4 regions of the Acidovorax sp. DMC1 genome follow, and region 2 is predicted to be linked to each of the others. Evidence: predicted binding sites of a transcription regulator. Region 2 holds the regulator's gene; each other region holds the start of a gene.
What was found. Region 2 encodes sigma-54, which starts transcription at its own class of promoters, with help from an activator protein. Its sites were predicted from a motif close to TGGCANGNAANCTGCTTT; they were not measured.
Positions count from the first base shown of each region.

Region 1: the regulator sigma-54 is predicted to act here: its motif matches at 1,473-1,490, upstream of ACT531_RS10360 (transglutaminase family protein).
Region 3: the regulator sigma-54 is predicted to act here: its motif matches at 2,282-2,299, upstream of glnA (type I glutamate--ammonia ligase).
Region 4: the regulator sigma-54 is predicted to act here: its motif matches at 1,843-1,860, upstream of ACT531_RS02990 (TorF family putative porin).

Region 1 is NZ_JBQUYO010000004.1:58,988-63,151, reverse strand. Features, by position in the region: gene ACT531_RS10360 (transglutaminase family protein) at 1-1,460, opposite strand, end outside; gene ACT531_RS10355 (alpha/beta fold hydrolase) at 1,606-2,343, shown strand; gene panC (pantoate--beta-alanine ligase) at 2,417-3,256, opposite strand; gene panB (3-methyl-2-oxobutanoate hydroxymethyltransferase) at 3,291-4,164, opposite strand, start outside.
Region 2 is NZ_JBQUYO010000008.1:20,275-24,438, reverse strand. Features, by position in the region: gene ACT531_RS16305 (THUMP domain-containing class I SAM-dependent RNA methyltransferase) at 1-1,056, opposite strand, end outside; gene ACT531_RS16300 (acyl-CoA thioesterase) at 1,053-1,532, opposite strand; gene ACT531_RS16295 (RNA polymerase factor sigma-54) at 1,613-3,211, opposite strand; gene lptB (LPS export ABC transporter ATP-binding protein) at 3,211-3,972, opposite strand; gene lptA (lipopolysaccharide transport periplasmic protein LptA) at 4,029-4,164, opposite strand, start outside.
Region 3 is NZ_JBQUYO010000006.1:292,047-296,210, forward strand. Features, by position in the region: gene ACT531_RS14840 (hypothetical protein) at 69-596, opposite strand; gene glnA (type I glutamate--ammonia ligase) at 817-2,232, opposite strand; gene ACT531_RS14850 (competence/damage-inducible protein A) at 2,405-3,226, opposite strand; gene ACT531_RS14855 (EI24 domain-containing protein) at 3,223-4,164, opposite strand, start outside.
Region 4 is NZ_JBQUYO010000001.1:633,300-637,463, reverse strand. Features, by position in the region: gene ACT531_RS02995 (YifB family Mg chelatase-like AAA ATPase) at 138-1,682, opposite strand; gene ACT531_RS02990 (TorF family putative porin) at 1,897-2,607, shown strand; gene glnK (P-II family nitrogen regulator) at 2,651-2,989, shown strand; gene amt (ammonium transporter) at 3,026-4,164, shown strand, end outside.

The DNA of each region.
Region 1 (4,164 bases), on a different contig from region 2:
TGCTCAAACACGCGGCGCAGGCGGGCGCGCTCCAGCTCATCGTCCAGGCGCGCGTCGAACGGGTCCACGTTGATGGGCAGGCGCCGCTCGCGCCACAGGTAATAGAAGGTGTCTTCGTAGCCCGGCTGAATGTAGCGGTCGGTGATGCCCAGCTTGCGCGTGAGCGTACGCACAAAACGTTCGGCGTCGGCACTGGTGTAGTGCGATGGGTCACGCTCGTCGGCAAACAGCGCGGGGTTCTGCCACGCGGGCTGGCCGTCGGCGCGCCAGCAGATCGACAGCGCCCAGCGCGGCAACTGCTCGCCGGGGTACCACTTGCCCTGGCCAAAGTGCAAAAAACCGCCCTGGCCGTATTCGGCGCGCAGCTTGTGCGTGAGTTCGGTGGCAAAGCCGCGTTTGGTGGGGCCCAGGGCATCGGTGTTCCACTCGGGCGCGTCGCGGTCGCCCACGGCCACAAAGGTGGGCTCGCCACCCATGGTCAGGCGCACATCGCCTGCTACCAGGTCGGCGTCCACCTGCTCGCCCAGCGCCAGCACGGCCTGCCACTGGTCTTCGGTGTAGGGCTTGGTCACGCGGGGGGATTCGTAAATGCGCGTCACGCGCATCTCGTGACTGAAGTCCACCTCGGCCTTGTCCACGCCGCCTTCAATCGGCGCGGCCCCCGAGGGCTGCGGCGTGCAGGCCAGCGGGATGTGGCCCTCTCCCGCCATCAGGCCGCTGGTGGCATCCAGGCCAATCCAGCCCGCGCCGGGCAGGTAGACCTCGCACCAGGCGTGCAGGTCGGTGAAGTCGTGGTCGGTGCCACTGGGGCCATCTAGCGCCTTCACATCGGGGGTCAGCTGGATCAGGTAGCCCGACACAAACCGCGCCGCCAGCCCCAGGTGGCGCAGCAGCTGCACCAGCAGCCAGCCCGAGTCGCGGCACGAGCCGCTGGCCTTTTGCAGCGTCTCCTCGGGCGTCTGCACGCCGGGCTCCAGGCGGATCAGGTAGCGAATGTCCTGCGACACCTGCTGGTTCAGCTTGACCAGAAAGTCCACTGTGCGCCGTTTGCTGCGGTCGATCTTGTCCAGGTACGCCTGCACCAGCGGCGTCATCGGCTCGGTGGCCAGGTAGGGCGCCAGCTCCTGCTGCACATCGCTGCTGTACTTGAAGGGGATGTGCTCGGCCTCGGGCTCCAGGAAGAAGTCGAAGGGGTTGTAAACCGCCATCTCCACCACCAGGTCCACCGTGACCTTGAACTCGCGCGTCTTCTCCGGGAAGACGAGCCGTGCCTGGTAATTGGCAAACGGATCCTGCTGCCAGTTGATGAAGTGCTGCGCGGGCTCGACCTTGAGCGAGTACGAAATCACATTGCTGCGGCAATGGGGCGCAGGCCGCAATCGGATGGTCTGCGGCCCGAGGCCGACCAGCCGGTCGTATTGGTAATGCGTGACGTGGTGGAGCGCGGCGTGGATGGGCATATGCAGGCCATGCTAGCAAGTCCCGAGCCATCGCGGGCAACTATTCCGGGGGCGGTGACAAGCGGCCATCGGCTGTTCACAATGTGCGGTCCGTGCCCCGCTGCTGGGGCTGTCTGCATGCTTCTCATCGTGCACCAACTTGGTGATGCCTCTTTTCATCCATGTCCCACTCCCCCAACTTCTGCTCCTGCCCGGTCTGGCCGCCGATGAACGCATGTGGCGCGGCGTGCTGCCGCTGCTGCCCGCCGCGCTGCGCCCCGAGGTCGCCACCGCCCACCAGGATGTGAACCTGCATCGCATCGAGGACTTTGCCGCACGGCTGCTGGCACAGCACGCGGGGCCGCTGGTGCTGGCCGGTGCGTCGATGGGCGGCATGATCGCCATGGAGGCCGCGCGCCAGGCGCCGCAGCGGGTTGCGGGGCTGGCCTTGCTGGGCACCACCGCGCGACCCGAGACACCCGACATGCGCGCCCTGCGCGAAGGTGCCATCGAACTGTTTGAACAGGGCCGGGTGCGCGAGGTCATCGAGCCCAACGTGGCCCTGGCCTTCCACCCCGTGAACGCCGCCAAGGCGGAGCTGGTGCAGGCCTATCTGGACTTTGTGCTGGACGCGGGCCCCGACCACCTGGTGCGCCAGAACCGTGCCGTGATCCACCGCCCCGATGCGCGCTTGCACCTGCCTCAGGTAGCTTGCCCCGTGCTGGTGGTGTGTGGCGCAGCCGACCAGCTCACGCCGCCCGAATGCTCGGCAGAGATTGCGGCGCTGGTGCCCGCTGCCGAACACCACCTGCTACCCGACAGCGGCCACATGCTGACCATGGAGCAGCCGGAGGTGGTGACCGGCTTGCTGGTGCAGTGGCTGGGCCGCAATGGATGGATTTGATCTAGTGCTTGAGGTTTTTTTGGCCGCTACCGCGCGATGGGTAAGCTCTGATAGCTATTGAATTAATAGCTAATCAAAACTCCAGGTTGTCAATCAACCGCGTGCTGCCCAGCCGCGCAGCACCCAGCGCCACCAGCGTGCCTGCCGCATCCTCGGCCGTGGCGGGCAGCAAGTCGGCGCGGCGGCGCACCGTGAGGTAGTCGGGCGCCCAGCCCCGCGCGCGCAGCGCGTCCTGCGCCTGGGCCTCCAGCGCGCTGCGGTCGCTGGCATCCAGCCACTGCTGCGCCAGCCGCTTCAGGGCCTGCGACAGGGCCACGGCCTCCTGGCGTTCTTCCAGGCTGAGGTAGCCATTGCGCGAACTCAGGGCCAGCCCATCGGCCGCGCGGCAGGTTTCGCCCGCCACGATCTCGATGGGCAGCGCAAACTGCCGCACCATGTGGCGGATCACCATGAGCTGCTGGTAGTCCTTCTTGCCAAACACGGCCACGCCACCGGTGGCGCCCAGCACGCAGGCAAACAGCTTCATCACCACCGTGCTCACGCCCACAAAAAAGCCGGGGCGGAAGTGGCCTTCGAGCATGTCGGCGAGCTGCGGGTCGGGGTGCACCTTGAAGGTCTGGGGCTCGGGGTACAGGTCCGCCTCGCGCGGGGCAAACAGCACATCGCAACCAGCGGCCTGCAGTTTTGCGCAGTCGGCCTCCCATGTGCGCGGGTAGCTGTCAAAGTCCTCGTGCGGCAGAAACTGCAGGCGGTTCACAAAGATGCTGGCCACGGTCACATCGCCCAGGGGTTGGGCCTGGCGCACCAGGGCGATATGCCCCTCATGCAGGTTGCCCATGGTGGGCACAAAAGCCGGGCGGCGGTAGGGGGCCAGGGCCTGGCGCAGGTCGGCAATGGAGCGGGCAATCAGCATGGGGTGGGAAGGGTCAGAGAGATAGGAAAAAGGCTCACCAGGCGTGCACAGCGTTGTCCGGGAAACGCCCATGCTTCACGGCCTGCACATACGCCTCCATGGCGCCGCGCACGCTGTCCGCGTCCTGCATGAAGTTGTGCACGAACTTCGGCATCTTCCCGAGGTTCATCCCAAGCATGTCGTGCAACACCAGCACCTGCCCGGCCGTGCCGTTGCCCGCGCCGATGCCGATGGTGTGGCAGTGCGGCAGCTCGGCCGTAAGGTCAGCGGCCAGCGCAGCGGGCACCATCTCCAGCACCAGCATGGCGGCGCCTGCGTCCTGCAACTCATGCGCCTCTTTGCGCAGGGTGCGGGCGGCATCGTCGGTCTTCCCCTGCACGCGGTAGCCGCCCAGGGCATGCACCGTCTGCGGCGTGAGGCCCAGGTGGGCGCACACCGGCACGCCGCGCTGCACCAGGAATTCCACTGTCGGCGCGGTCCAGCCGCCGCCTTCGAGCTTGACCATGTGCGCCCCGGCCTGCATCAGCACACAGGCGCTGCGCAGCGCCTGTTCGCGGCTTTCGGCATAGGTGCCGTAGGGCAGGTCGGCCACCAGCCAGGCCGTGCCCTGCACGCGGTGCAGGCCGCGCGCCACGCTGGCCGTGTGGTAGGCCATGGTGTCCAGCGTCACTCCCACCGTGCTCGGCAGGCCCTGGCACACCATGCCGAGCGAATCACCCACCAGAATGCATTCCACCCCCGCCGCATCGGCCACGGCGGCAAAGGTGGCGTCGTAGGCGGTCAGCATGGTGATCTTCTCGCCCGCTGCGCGCATCTGCGCCAGGCGCGGCAGGCTCACAGGGCGGCGCTGGGGCAAGGGCGATGCGGGCGGCAGCGTGCCGTAGGGCGTGGCAGAAACAGGGCTGGTG
Region 2 (4,164 bases):
GCCGCCGTCTTCGGTCTGCGCCTCTTCGCGGCCCACAGCCAGGCCCTGGGCGCGGTCGGCCGCGCGTTCGCTGGCGTTGCGGCCTGCGGTACCGGCTGCGGCAATGCGCTCGCCGTAGGGCGGGTTCAGCAGCATCACGCCGGGCTGGTCGCAGGGCGGCATGCGCTGCAGGGCGTCGCCACCGCGCAGCTGCACGGCCTGGGCCACACCTGCGCGCTCAGCGTTGCGCTGTGCAAAATCGACCATGCGGAAGGCCACATCACTGCCAAAAATGGGTACAGCGCTAGTACATATTGCGCCTTCAGCTTCGTTTTTGATAGCAGACCAAACGTGCGCCTGGAAGGGCAGCAGCTTTTCAAACGCAAAGCGACGCAGCATGCCCGCCGGGATGCGGCAGGCGATCTGCGCGGCCTCGACCACGATGGTGCCGCTGCCGCAGCAGGGGTCGTACAGGGGCTGGGGGTTGTCGCCGTGCGGGTCCCAGCCGCTGGCGGCGATCATGGCGGCGGCCAGGGTTTCCTTGAGCGGTGCGTCGCCCTTGTCCTCGCGCCAGCCGCGCTTGAACAGCGGCTCGCCGCTGGTGTCGATGTAGATCGTGGCTTCGTCGGTGGTCAGGTGCAGGTGGATGCGCACGTCGGGCCACTGGGTGTTCACATCGGGGCGCACGCCGCTCTTGTGGCGGAAGCGGTCGGCCACGGCGTCTTTCACCTTGAGGCCCGCGAAGTTCAGGCTCTGCAGCGGGCTGTGCTGGGCCGTCACTTCGACCTTGAAGGTCTGGCGCGTGGTGAACCAGATCTCCCAAGCCACATCGCTGGCCATGTTGTAGAGGTCGTTCTCAGACCGGTACGGGCGGTGGGCCAATTGCACCAGTACGCGCTGGGCCAGACGGCTGTGCAGGTTGAGCTGCATGGCCTGGCGCCACGAGGCGCGCAGCAGCACACCACCCCGGCCCACCAGCAGGTCTTGCCCCGTGAGACCGGTGATGCCATGCACCTCGTCGGCCAGAAAGCCCTCGACGCCCGCGGCGCAAGGGAGAAAAAGTTGGAGTTGGTTCATGTCGATGGGGAGGATACGCGCTCGGGCACTGCGGGGGAACCGGGCTCCCCCGCCCGGGCCAGCAGCTGGCGGATGGAGTCCGGGATGGGGGCGACCTTGCGGCTGGCCTTGCCGATGAAGACGATGCCGATCTTGCCGCGCGCCACCTCGCGGCCTGAGGCCTTTTCGGTCATGCAGAACACCAGGTCGAAACCGTAGCGGTTGAAGTCCGCAGGCGCCATCTCCACGCGCATGGTCTCGCCGTGGAAACCTTCGGACTTGTACTGCGCCACGATGTCGCCGACCACGATGGACAGGCCGCCCACATCGGCCTCGGGGTAGCCCAGCGACTGGAAGAAACGCACGCGTGCTTCGGACACCAGGGTGAGCAGCTGCGCGTTGTCCAGATGCCCGCCCTGGTTCACGTGGCTGATGTAGATCTGCAGCTCGGTGGCAAAGCCGAAGTACGGGGGAAGGTCAAAGACGATGCGGGCCATGGTGGGCTGCGGTAGGTAATACGGAAACAACAGAAAAGGTACGGCATCGCAGGCGCGCCGTGCGCCAGCTGCCGAGGCGGCTACAACGCCTTGCGCAAATTCGCCGGCGCGATCTTGAGCGCCTCGCGGTACTTGGCCACGGTGCGGCGCGCGCATTCGATGCCCTGCTCCTTGAGCATCTCGGCGATCTGGCTGTCGGACAGCGGCTTGGCCGGGCTCTCCGCCGACACGAACTGCTTGATCAGTGCGCGCACCGCCGTGCTCGATGCATTGCCGCCCGTTTCGGTACCCAGGCCCGAGCCAAAGAAATACTTCAGCTCGTAGGTGCCAATCGGCGTGGCCATGTACTTGGCAGTGGTGACGCGGCTGATGGTGGACTCGTGCAGGCCCAGTTCGTCGGCAATGTCGCGCAGCACCAGCGGGCGCATGGCCAGTTCACCGTGGGTGAAGAAGTTCTTTTGCCGCTCGACAATGGCGCGCGACACGCGCAGGATGGTGTCAAAGCGCTGCTGGATGTTCTTGATGAACCAGCGCGCCTCCTGCAGGCGCTGCTGCATGCCCTGGTGGCCTTCGCCGCCCTTGTGGCCGCGCAGGGCGCCTGCGTAGATGTCGTGCACGCGCAGGCGGGGCATCACGTCGGGGTTGAGCTGCACGATGAAGCTCTGCTGGCCGCTGCCATTGGCGCGACCGGCTTTGCGCACGATGACGTCGGGCACGATGATGTTGCGCTCCACGTCGGCAAACTTGCGGCCCGGGCGTGGTTCCAGGCGGGCGATGAGTGCCATGGCAGCGCGGGTACGCTCTTCTCCAGCCACGCCGCCTTCGCTGCACAGCTGCGTCAGGCGGCGGATGTCGCGGCGGGCCAGCATCTCCAGCGGCTGCTGGCAGATGCGCAGAGCGGTCTGCACGGTCTCGGGGTCGGCGTCGCTGTCTTCGTCGGCCGCCAACGCCGCGAGCTGCAGCGTCAGGCATTCGGACAGATTGCGCGCGCCCACGCCCACAGGTTCCAGGCTTTGCAGCAGGCGCTGGGCCACCGTGAAGCGGTGCACCAGCTCTTCGATCTGTTCCAGGTCGTCGGGCCCGACGAGGCTGATGGCGAGTTCTTCCAGCGGCTCTTCGAGGTAGCCGTCGTCGTTCAGCGATTCGATGAGGAAACGCAGCGCGGCCGTGTCCACTTCGGACAGGCGCAGCGACAGCGCCTGGCGGTGCAAAAAGGCCGTCAGCGATTCGTGCGAGCGGGCCAGCTCGGTGGCATCGGCCTCGTCGCCTTCCGCGTCGTTGCGGGTGCGTGCCGGGGCGTCGCCGCCCCACTCGGCATCGTTGGGCGCCATCTCGACGGTGCCGTCGCCGCTCCAGTCGGGCTCGTCCGAGCCCCCGCCGGAGATTTCAGCGTCGTTTTGGCTATCAGCGCTAGTACTGCTTGCGCTGGTAGCTCCTGAAAACATAGCATCATCGGCACTGTAGTCGTCGGCCTGTGCAGGCGTGTCGGCGGCTTCCAGGCCAAATTCCTCGCGCGGGGCTTCGTCGGCATTGCGTTCGAGGAACGGGTTTTCGTCGAGCATCTGCTCGACTTCCTGCGAGAGTTCGAGCGTGGACAACTGCAGCAGCCGGATGGACTGCTGGAGCTGGGGGGTCAATGCGAGATGCTGCGAGACGCGCAGCGACAGTCCAGGCTTCATCACATCCTGAAGTGTTCGCCGAGGTACACCCTTCGGACCTCCGCGTTGTCCACGATCTCGGACGGCGTGCCCTGCGCCAGCACGCGGCCGTCGCTGATGATGAAGGCGTGGTCGCAGATGCCCAGCGTCTCGCGCACGTTGTGATCGGTGATGAGCACCCCAATGCCGCGCGCCTTCAGGAAGCCGATGATGCGCTGGATTTCAATCACGGCGATGGGGTCGATGCCCGCAAAGGGCTCGTCCAGCAGGATGAAACGCGGCTGGGTGGCCAAGGCCCGCGCAATCTCCACACGGCGGCGCTCGCCGCCCGACAGCGCCAGAGCGGGTGAGGCCCTCAGGTGGTCCACGCGCAGCTCTTGCAGCAGGGCCGTCAGGCGCTCTTCGATGGCATCGCGCGACAGCGGCTGGCCGTCATCGGCGCGCTGCAGTTCCAGCACGGCGCGCACGTTTTCTTCGACGGTGAGCTTGCGGAAGATGGAGGCTTCTTGCGGCAGGTACGACAGCCCCAGGCGCGACCGGCGATGGATGGGCATGTGGGCCACGGACTGGCCGTCGATACGGATGTCACCCGCATCGCTGCGTACCAAGCCCACGATCATGTAGAACGAAGTGGTCTTGCCCGCGCCATTGGGGCCCAGCAAACCCACGACTTCGCCTTTTTGCACCTCCAGGGACACGTCCTTGACGACCTTGCGGCTGCCATAGGACTTGGCCAGGTGCTGCACCTCCAGGCGGCTGCCCGACTGCGAATCAGGCCCCAGACGGCTGTTCGCAGGGGTCGCCGGGGTCTCGGGACCAGTACTCACCACGCGCCCGCTCACTTGGCGCCGCCGCCAAGGGTGTTGCTGGGGCGCAGCGCCGGTGCGGGCGACTCGGGCGCCTTGGCGGGGGCTGCCGTACCGGGCGGCGGGTCCTTGGGTGCCAGCACGGCGCGCACGCGGCCGCCAGACGTG
Region 3 (4,164 bases), on a different contig from region 2:
TGAAAACGCCCGGTGTCAGTGCCGGACAGGTCGGGAAAGGAAGGGGCACTCACGCGCTGTCGCCGTTGTCAGTTGGTGGGCGCAGCGGGCGCGGGCAGGCGGGCAATCTCGCGCTTGATCCCTGCGATGTCGCTCTCGCTGCGGGCGAGGCTGGCCTTGAGTTCGGCCGTGCGCTCGGTATAGCGCTGGGGGTTGCGCAGATCCAGCGCATTGCGCTCGGGGGCGCCGTTGTTGTACTCCTTGAGCAGTTCGGCATGGCGCGTTTCCGCCTTGCGCAGCTCGGACTCCAGAATGGCGCGGGCATCCGAGTCGCGGGACTTTTGTTCATTGTTGCTGACGCGCGGAGCGTTGGCGGGCGAGGTCGCAGACGACGGAGCTGCTGCCCCACCGCCACCGGCGGCAGGGGCTGCGGCAGACGCCGGGCGGGTGCCCTGCACCACGGTGACATTGCCGCCTTCGACCAGCTTGCAGCCACGCTCCTTGGCCTGCTGCGCGTTGTTGGTGTATTCGTTGCCGCAACGATAGATGCGGTCTTGCGCCTGGACTGCGGGAACGGCGGCGGCGATGAGAAGCAGGGTGATGAGCGTTTTTTTCATTCGGTTTCCTCGCACGGACATGCAGGGGTCGGGGGAGTATCCCCCAATCACCTCACATCTCCAATCCAACAAAGACAGACCCTTGCAGGGCTGTGTATACGGATGCAACACCGGACGCCTTGGTTCCACCACGTGCACTCAGCGCGTCCGCCCGCTTCGCCCGCCCATGAAAAAAGGCGGCTTACGCCGCCTTTTTGAGCCATGGTCTGCAAGCAGACGATTACAGCGAGTAGTACATGTCGTACTCGACAGGGTGCACGGCCATGCGGAAGCGGGTCACTTCGTTCATCTTCAGATCGATGTAGGCGTCGATCATGCTGTCGGTGAACACGCCACCCTTGGTCAGGAACGCGCGGTCCTTGTCCAGGTGCTCCAGGGCTTGGTCCAGGCTGTGGCACACGGTGGGCACCAGCTTGTCTTCTTCGGGAGGCAGGTGGTACAGGTCCTTCGTGGCGGCTTCGCCCGGATGGATCTTGTTTTCCACGCCGTCCAGACCGGCCATCAGCAGTGCAGCGAAGCCCAGGTAAGGGTTCATCAGTGGATCGGGGAAGCGGGCTTCCACGCGACGGCCCTTGGGGTTGGCCACATAAGGAATGCGGATCGAGGCAGAACGGTTCTTGGCCGAGTAGGCCAGCTTCACCGGGGCTTCGAAGTGAGGCACCAGGCGCTTGTAGCTGTTGGTGCCGGGGTTGGTGATGGCGTTCAGGGCACGGGCGTGCTTGATGATGCCGCCGATGTAGTACAGCGCGAAGTCCGACAGACCGGCATAGCCGTCGCCAGCGAACAGGTTCTTGCCGTCCTTCCACACGGACTGGTGCACGTGCATGCCGGAGCCATTGTCGCCGTGGTAAGGCTTGGGCATGAACGTGGCGGTCTTGCCGTAGGCGTTGGCCACGTTGTGGATCACGTACTTTTGCAGGATGGTCCAGTCTGCGCGCTCGACCAGCGTGCTGAACTTGGTGCCGATTTCGTTCTGGCCAGCGCCCGCCACTTCGTGGTGGAACACTTCGACCGGGATGCCCAGGGATTCAAGGATCAGGGACATCTCGGCGCGCATGTCTTGCGTGCTGTCAACGGGAGGCACGGGGAAGTAGCCGCCCTTGACGGTGGGACGGTGGCCGCGGTTGCCGCCTTCGAGCTTGGCGCCAGTGTTCCAGGGGGCTTCGTACTCTTCGATTTCGTAGAAGGTGTTGTTGGGCTCGGTGCTCCAGCGCACGCCGTCGAAGATGAAGAATTCTGGCTCAGGACCGAAGTAGGCGGTGTCGCCCAGACCGGAGGCCTTCAGGTAGGCTTCAGCGCGCTTGGCGATGGAGCGCGGGTCACGGTCATAGGCCTTGCCGTCGGCGGGCTCGATCACGTCGCAGGTCAGGATCAGCGTCGTTTCTTCGAAGAAAGGATCGATGTTGGCCGTGCTCGGGTCGGGGATCAGCTGCATGTCGGAGGCTTCGATGCCCTTCCAACCGGCGATCGACGAGCCGTCAAAGGCGTGGCCCGAAGTGAACTTGTCTTCGTCGAAGTGAGAGACGGGCACCGTGGTGTGCTGTTGTTTGCCACGGGTATCGGTAAAACGGAAGTCAACGAACTTGACTTCGTTCTCCTTCACCATCTTCATCACGTCTGCAACGGTCTTGGCCATCAGGTTCTCCTGGATAAAGCGCTTGTTGAAAAAAGAGTTTGCTGAAACAAAAGCAGTTTGCGTGCCAGCCGAGTGCAGCACCGCACTATGAAGGAGCGCTACTGGCGGCAGGTCGGCGTGGCACACGCCCAAAAGCACCAATACGGTGCAATTCATCTATCCAATCTGGGTCTCAGAGGTTGCGCACCAATTCAGGGCCACAACTTGCACCAAATTCGTGCAGCCCTGTTTTCAGTGCCTGCCATGCGGCGGGCACGGAAGACGCAGGCCCTTTGACACCCAGTTCGATATGCCGCCCGTATTGTGGATGATCTACGCTGGGCAAACTGAACACCCGCACGTCAGGGTGCGATTTTTCAATCTGCTCCATGAGGGGCGTCAACGAGGCCTCCATCGCACCAAAGACCACCACCGACTGCTCGGTCTGCGGCGCGCGGTTGAAATGGGCTGCGTAATGGCGCTCCAGCACCCACTCGATCATCGGCCAGGCCATCACAGGAAACCCTGGAACGAAGTGCACGGATCCACCGCCAGGCCCGTCGCAGCTGAAGCCGGGGATCTTGTTGTAAGGATTGGGGATGATGCGCGCGCCCACCGGGAACATGCCCATGTTGAGGCGGTGCACGTTGTCAGAGCGATCAGGATCGTAAGGCACGCCCTGCTCTCGCGCCACATCCTGCATGCGTTCGCGGATCAGCGCCTCGGCCTCCGGGTGCAGGGCCAGATCCTGGCCCAGGGCTCGTCCAGCGCACTGCCGCGTGTGGTCGTCAGGGGTTGCACCAATGCCGCCACACGAAAACACCGCATCAGCCGACGCGAACGCCCGCTGCAAGGTGGCCGTAATCCGGTCCGGGTTGTCCCCCAGATAGTCGGCGTAGGCCAGGGACAGGCCGCGTGCCGACAACAGTTCGATCACCTTGGGCATGTGCTTGTCGGCACGTTTGCCTGACAAGATCTCGTCGCCCACGATGATGAGGCCGAAGGTAGGTGTCATGGTGCGTTGTCTCCAGAGGGCGAAATGGCAGGGGGTGGTAGCACGGCCGCAGCAGGGGCCGCAGTTTCCAGCGCCGGCGTGTCAGCAGGGCGTGGGGTCAATGCAGACGAGGCCGACGAAGGGGCGGGCTCGGCCATGGGCATATTCGTCCCCCGCTCGGCCCGCAAGCGTTGCAAGGCGGCCAAGCCATAGTGCGCGAACCACAGCGAGGAAAAAGCGAACACCAGGGTGTAGATCCAGATCGCCAGTGGCACCAGCACAAAAAACGCGGCGGCAAACACCACACCCGATGCCCACACGATGCTGGGGGCCGCCCCCAGGTAACCCGTGACGATGCCAATACCCAGCAGGCTGCTGCGATGGCGCCGGAAGATCTCCTGGCGCTCCTCCTTGCTGGCGTGGTCCGCCAGCGCATCAAACACCATCACCCGGTAAGTCAGCCATCCCCAAATCAAGGGCGGCAGAACGAGGACCAGCGGCGGAACCAGCCACAGAGGAACCGACACCACCAGCGCCACAAGCGCCAGCACCGTGGAGCCCACGGACCAAGCCACACTCGCGATGAAAGACCCGCCTTTTTTGCGCTCCAGGTCCGGAAAACGCCGGGCAGCCACCAAGGCCACCAGGGCAGGCGTCATCAGCACCGCCACGGCCAGCAGCGACACCACCACCAGTACAGGTGCCACAGCCAGCACCACCATCAACGGCGCCATGACGGCCGTCACATCCCCCAACCCCCAGCCCTGGAGCCAGCCCCAGACGCTGGCCAGCAACGAGGAGGCGTCGAGCAAAGTGCGCATTGCCTGCACTGCCCCGTCCCAGTAAAAATAGCCCAGGCCCATCGCCAACAAGGCCATCAAGACCAGGGGCAGGAGCGACAGCGCGATCACACGCGGACGCAGGCAGTAGGCGGCGGCACGCCAGAAAGAATCAAGCAG
Region 4 (4,164 bases), on a different contig from region 2:
GCGCCCAGCAGGTGCTGTGGGCCCTCTTTTTGATCGAAATCAGCCACAGGCGCTAGTGAAACATGCGCCAGGTGCTATCAATTTGATATCTGCCCGCACCACCGCTCCGCTTGGGCGTGCCACGCCGCCAGCGCCACTCACGCCGGGCTGCGCAGCACGCGGCGGTATTGCACAGCCTCGGCTACATGGCTGACCTCGGTGGTCGGCGCGCTCGCCAGGTCGGCGATGGTGCGCGCCACCTTCAGCGCCCGGTGCGTGCTGCGGGCCGACCAGCCCAGGCGCGCGGCAGCGGTGTTGAGGAACTTGGCAGCCGCATCATCCAGGTGCAGGTGGGCGTCGATGGCCTGGCCCTGCAGCGCCTGGTTGGTGCAGCCCTGGCGCGCCAGGGCCAGGGCGCGGGCCTGCTCCACCCGGGCGCGGATGCTGGCAGTGGACTCGCCCGCAGCCGCCTGCACCAGCTGCTCGGCGGGCAGGGCGGGCACCTCGACATGCAGGTCGATGCGGTCCAGCAGCGGGCCGCTGAGCTTGGCCTGGTAGCGGTGCACCTGGTCGGGCGTGCAGCGGCAGGCGCGCTGCGTGGAGCCCAGAAAGCCGCAGGGGCACGGATTCATCGCCGCAATCATCTGGAACCGGGCCGGAAACTCCGCGCGTTGCGCCGCCCGGGCGATGGTGATGTGGCCGGTCTCCAGCGGCTCGCGCAGTGCCTCCAGCGCAGCGCGGGGGAATTCGGGCAGTTCATCGAGGAAGAGCACGCCCTGGTGGGCCAGCGAGATCTCGCCCGGCCGGGGGGGCGAGCCACCGCCCACCAGCGCCACCGCGCTGGCCGTGTGGTGGGGCTGGCCCGTGGGGCGCACGCCAAAGGTCTCGGGCCTGAAGCGGCCCGCCAGGCTGGCAATGGCGGCGCTCTCCAGCGCCTCGTCCACCGTCATCGCCGGCAGCAGCCCGGCAAAACGCTGCGCCAGCATCGACTTGCCCGAGCCCGGTGGCCCGGCCATCAGCACGCTGTGGCCCCCGGCCGCTGCAATCTCCAGCGCCCGCTTGGCACCGGCCTGGCCCTTTACATCGGCCATGTCGGGCCCGGTGGTGCTGGCGGCGAGCGCGGTGGCCTGCAGGCGCGTCCAGCCGTCGTTGGCCACGTCGGCATTGCCGCCGGCCGTGCTGCCGGGTGGCAGGAACGCGCGCACCACATCCAGCAGGTGGCGGGCACGCACCACGCGCGCGGCGGGTACCAGGGCGGCTTCTTCGGCGCTGCCGGGCGGCAGCACCAGCTGGGCATCGATCTGCTGCGTCTGCAGCGCCAGGCTGGTGGCCAGCGCGCCGCGCACGGGGCGCAGCTCGCCCGACAGCGACAGCTCGCCTGCAAACTCGTAGCCTGCCAGGCGGCTGGCGTCCACCTGACCGCTGGCGGCGAGGATGCCCAGGGCGATGGGCAGGTCAAAGCGGCCCGAGTCCTTGGGCAAATCCGCAGGCGCGAGGTTGACGGTAATGCGCTTGTTGGTCGGGAACTCCAGCCCTGCGTTCTGCAGCGCCGAGCGCACGCGTTCGCGGGCTTCTTTCACCTCCACCTCGGCCAGCCCGACCAGCGTGAAGCTGGGCAAACCGTTGGCCAGATGCACTTCGACGGTGACTGCAGGCGCCTGCAGCCCCAGAAGGGCGCGGCTTTGCACCAAAGCAAGACTCATGAAGCGATTTCTCCCCAGATGGGTGCGTTTTGTGGGTTTTTAGCGCGGCCTGCGGGGCGCCTGCACCAGTTGAGTGCGGCGCTCCGAGCGCGGTCACCGCCACTGTACTGGGGATTGTTGTAACGCAACGCAACCGTGCGGCACTCTCTGCACCTTGGCGTGGCACGGTCCGTGCTTAAAGCGCTTGTCCCTACTTTGTCCAACCGGAGGAAACATGACCCGCGCCATCATCAAGACCCTGGGCGTTGCCCTTGTTGCAACCCTTCCCATGCTGGCCAGCGCCCAGCTCACCGCCAACGTCAGCCTGACCACGAACTACAAGTTCCGCGGCCAGGACCAGGACACGTCCAAGGTCAAGACCGTCAAGCCTGCACTGCAAGGCGGCTTTGACTACACCTTCGGCGAAACCGGCTTCTACGTGGGCAACTGGAACTCCAGCGTCAACTGGCTGTCCGGCAACTCGCTCGAATCCGACCTGTACGGCGGCTACAAGTTCAAGGCCGGCGATGTGGACCTGGACGTGGGCCTGCTGACCTACATCTACCCCGGCAACAGCGCGGGCAACACCACCGAAGTCTATGGCGCTGCCACCTTCGGCCCGGTGACGGCCAAGTACTCGCACACCCTGTCCAAGGACTACTTTGCCTACGCCGGTCCTGGCATGAAGGGCCGCAACACTGGCTACCTGAACCTGGCGTTTGCCCAGGAAGTGGCCCCCAGCACCACGCTGAAGGCATCGGTCGGTTTCACCCGCTTTGGTGGTGACATCACCGCCCCCAACTTCATGGATTACAGCCTGGGCGGCTCGTACGACTTCGGCGGCGGCGTGTCCCTCGGCGCTGCCGTGGTCGGCGCCACCAAGAAGGCCTTCTACGGCCCGGTCAACAAGTCGCGCGTGATCGTCACGCTCACCAAAACCCTGTAAGTCTCAATGGGCGCCGGTGGCGCCCATTCCGGAGGATCTGAAAATGAAAATGGTGACAGCCATCATCAAGCCCTTCAAGCTCGACGAAGTGCGCGAAGCGCTCTCCGACATCGGCGTGCAAGGCATCACGGTGACCGAAGTCAAAGGCTTTGGCCGCCAAAAGGGCCACACCGAGCTGTACCGCGGTGCAGAGTACGTGGTGGACTTTCTCCCCAAGGTCAAGATCGAGGCCGCTGTGGCCGACGACCTGGTGGACCGCGTGATCGAGTCCATCGAGACCGCAGCGCGCACCGGCAAGATCGGTGACGGCAAGATTTTCGTGACCCACCTGGAGCAGGTGGTGCGCATCCGCACTGGCGAAACCGGCAAGGAAGCCCTGTAAGGGCGAGGCCGCATCCCATCCAAGAAGAGAAACGCCATGAAAAAACTGCTTGCTTCCTTCATTCTGGGGCTGAGTCTGCTATCCGGCGGATCGGCTGTCCTCGCCCAGGCGCCCGCCACGGCAGAGGCCTCGGCACCCGCTGCGGCGGCACCTGCGGCCGAAGCCGCTGCCCCTGCAGCAGCCGCTGCACCGGCTGCTGCTGCCGCCGCTGCGCCTGCAGCGCCGGCCGCCGAAGCGCCTGCCCCCGTCCCCAACAAGGGTGACACCGCGTGGATGATGACCTCCACCATCCTCGTGATCCTGATGGTCCTGCCCGGCCTGGCACTGTTCTACGGCGGCCTGGTGCGCAGCAAGAACATGCTGTCCGTGCTGATGCAGGTGATGGTCACGTTCTCGCTGATCGTGGTGCTGTGGTTCATCTACGGCTACAGCCTGGCCTTCACTGAAGGCGGTGCCTTCATCGGTGGTTTTGACCGGCTGTTCATGAAGGGCATCTGGGACAACGCGGCGGGCACGTTTGCCAACGCGGCCACGTTCAGCAAGGGCATCGTGATTCCGGAAGTGGTGTTTGCCGCCTTCCAGGCCACGTTCGCCGGCATCACCTGCGCCCTGATCGTCGGTGCGTTTGCGGAGCGCATCAAGTTCAGCGCCGTTATGCTGTTCATGGTTCTGTGGTTCACGTTCAGCTACCTGCCGATCGCCCACATGGTGTGGTTCTGGATGGGTCCTGATGCCTACGCCTCCAAGGAAGTGGCCGACGCCATGACCAGCAAGGCCGGCCAGATCTGGCAGTGGGGTGCTCTGGACTTCGCTGGCGGTACCGTGGTGCACATCAACGCCGCTGTGGCGGGCCTGGTGGGCGCGTTCATGGTGGGCAAGCGCATTGGTTACGGCAAGGAAGCCATGGCGCCTCACAGCCTGACACTGACCATGGTCGGTGCCTCGCTGCTGTGGGTGGGCTGGTTCGGCTTCAACGCCGGCTCTGCCCTGGAAGCCAACGGCTTCGCTGCCCTGGCCTTCATCAACACGCTGGTGGCCACTGCCGCTGCCGTGCTGGCATGGTGCATGGGTGAAGCGCTGATGCGCGGCAAGGCTTCGATGCTGGGCGCAGCGTCGGGTGCCGTGGCGGGCCTCGTGGCCATCACGCCTGCGGCCGGCAACGTCGGTATCGGCGG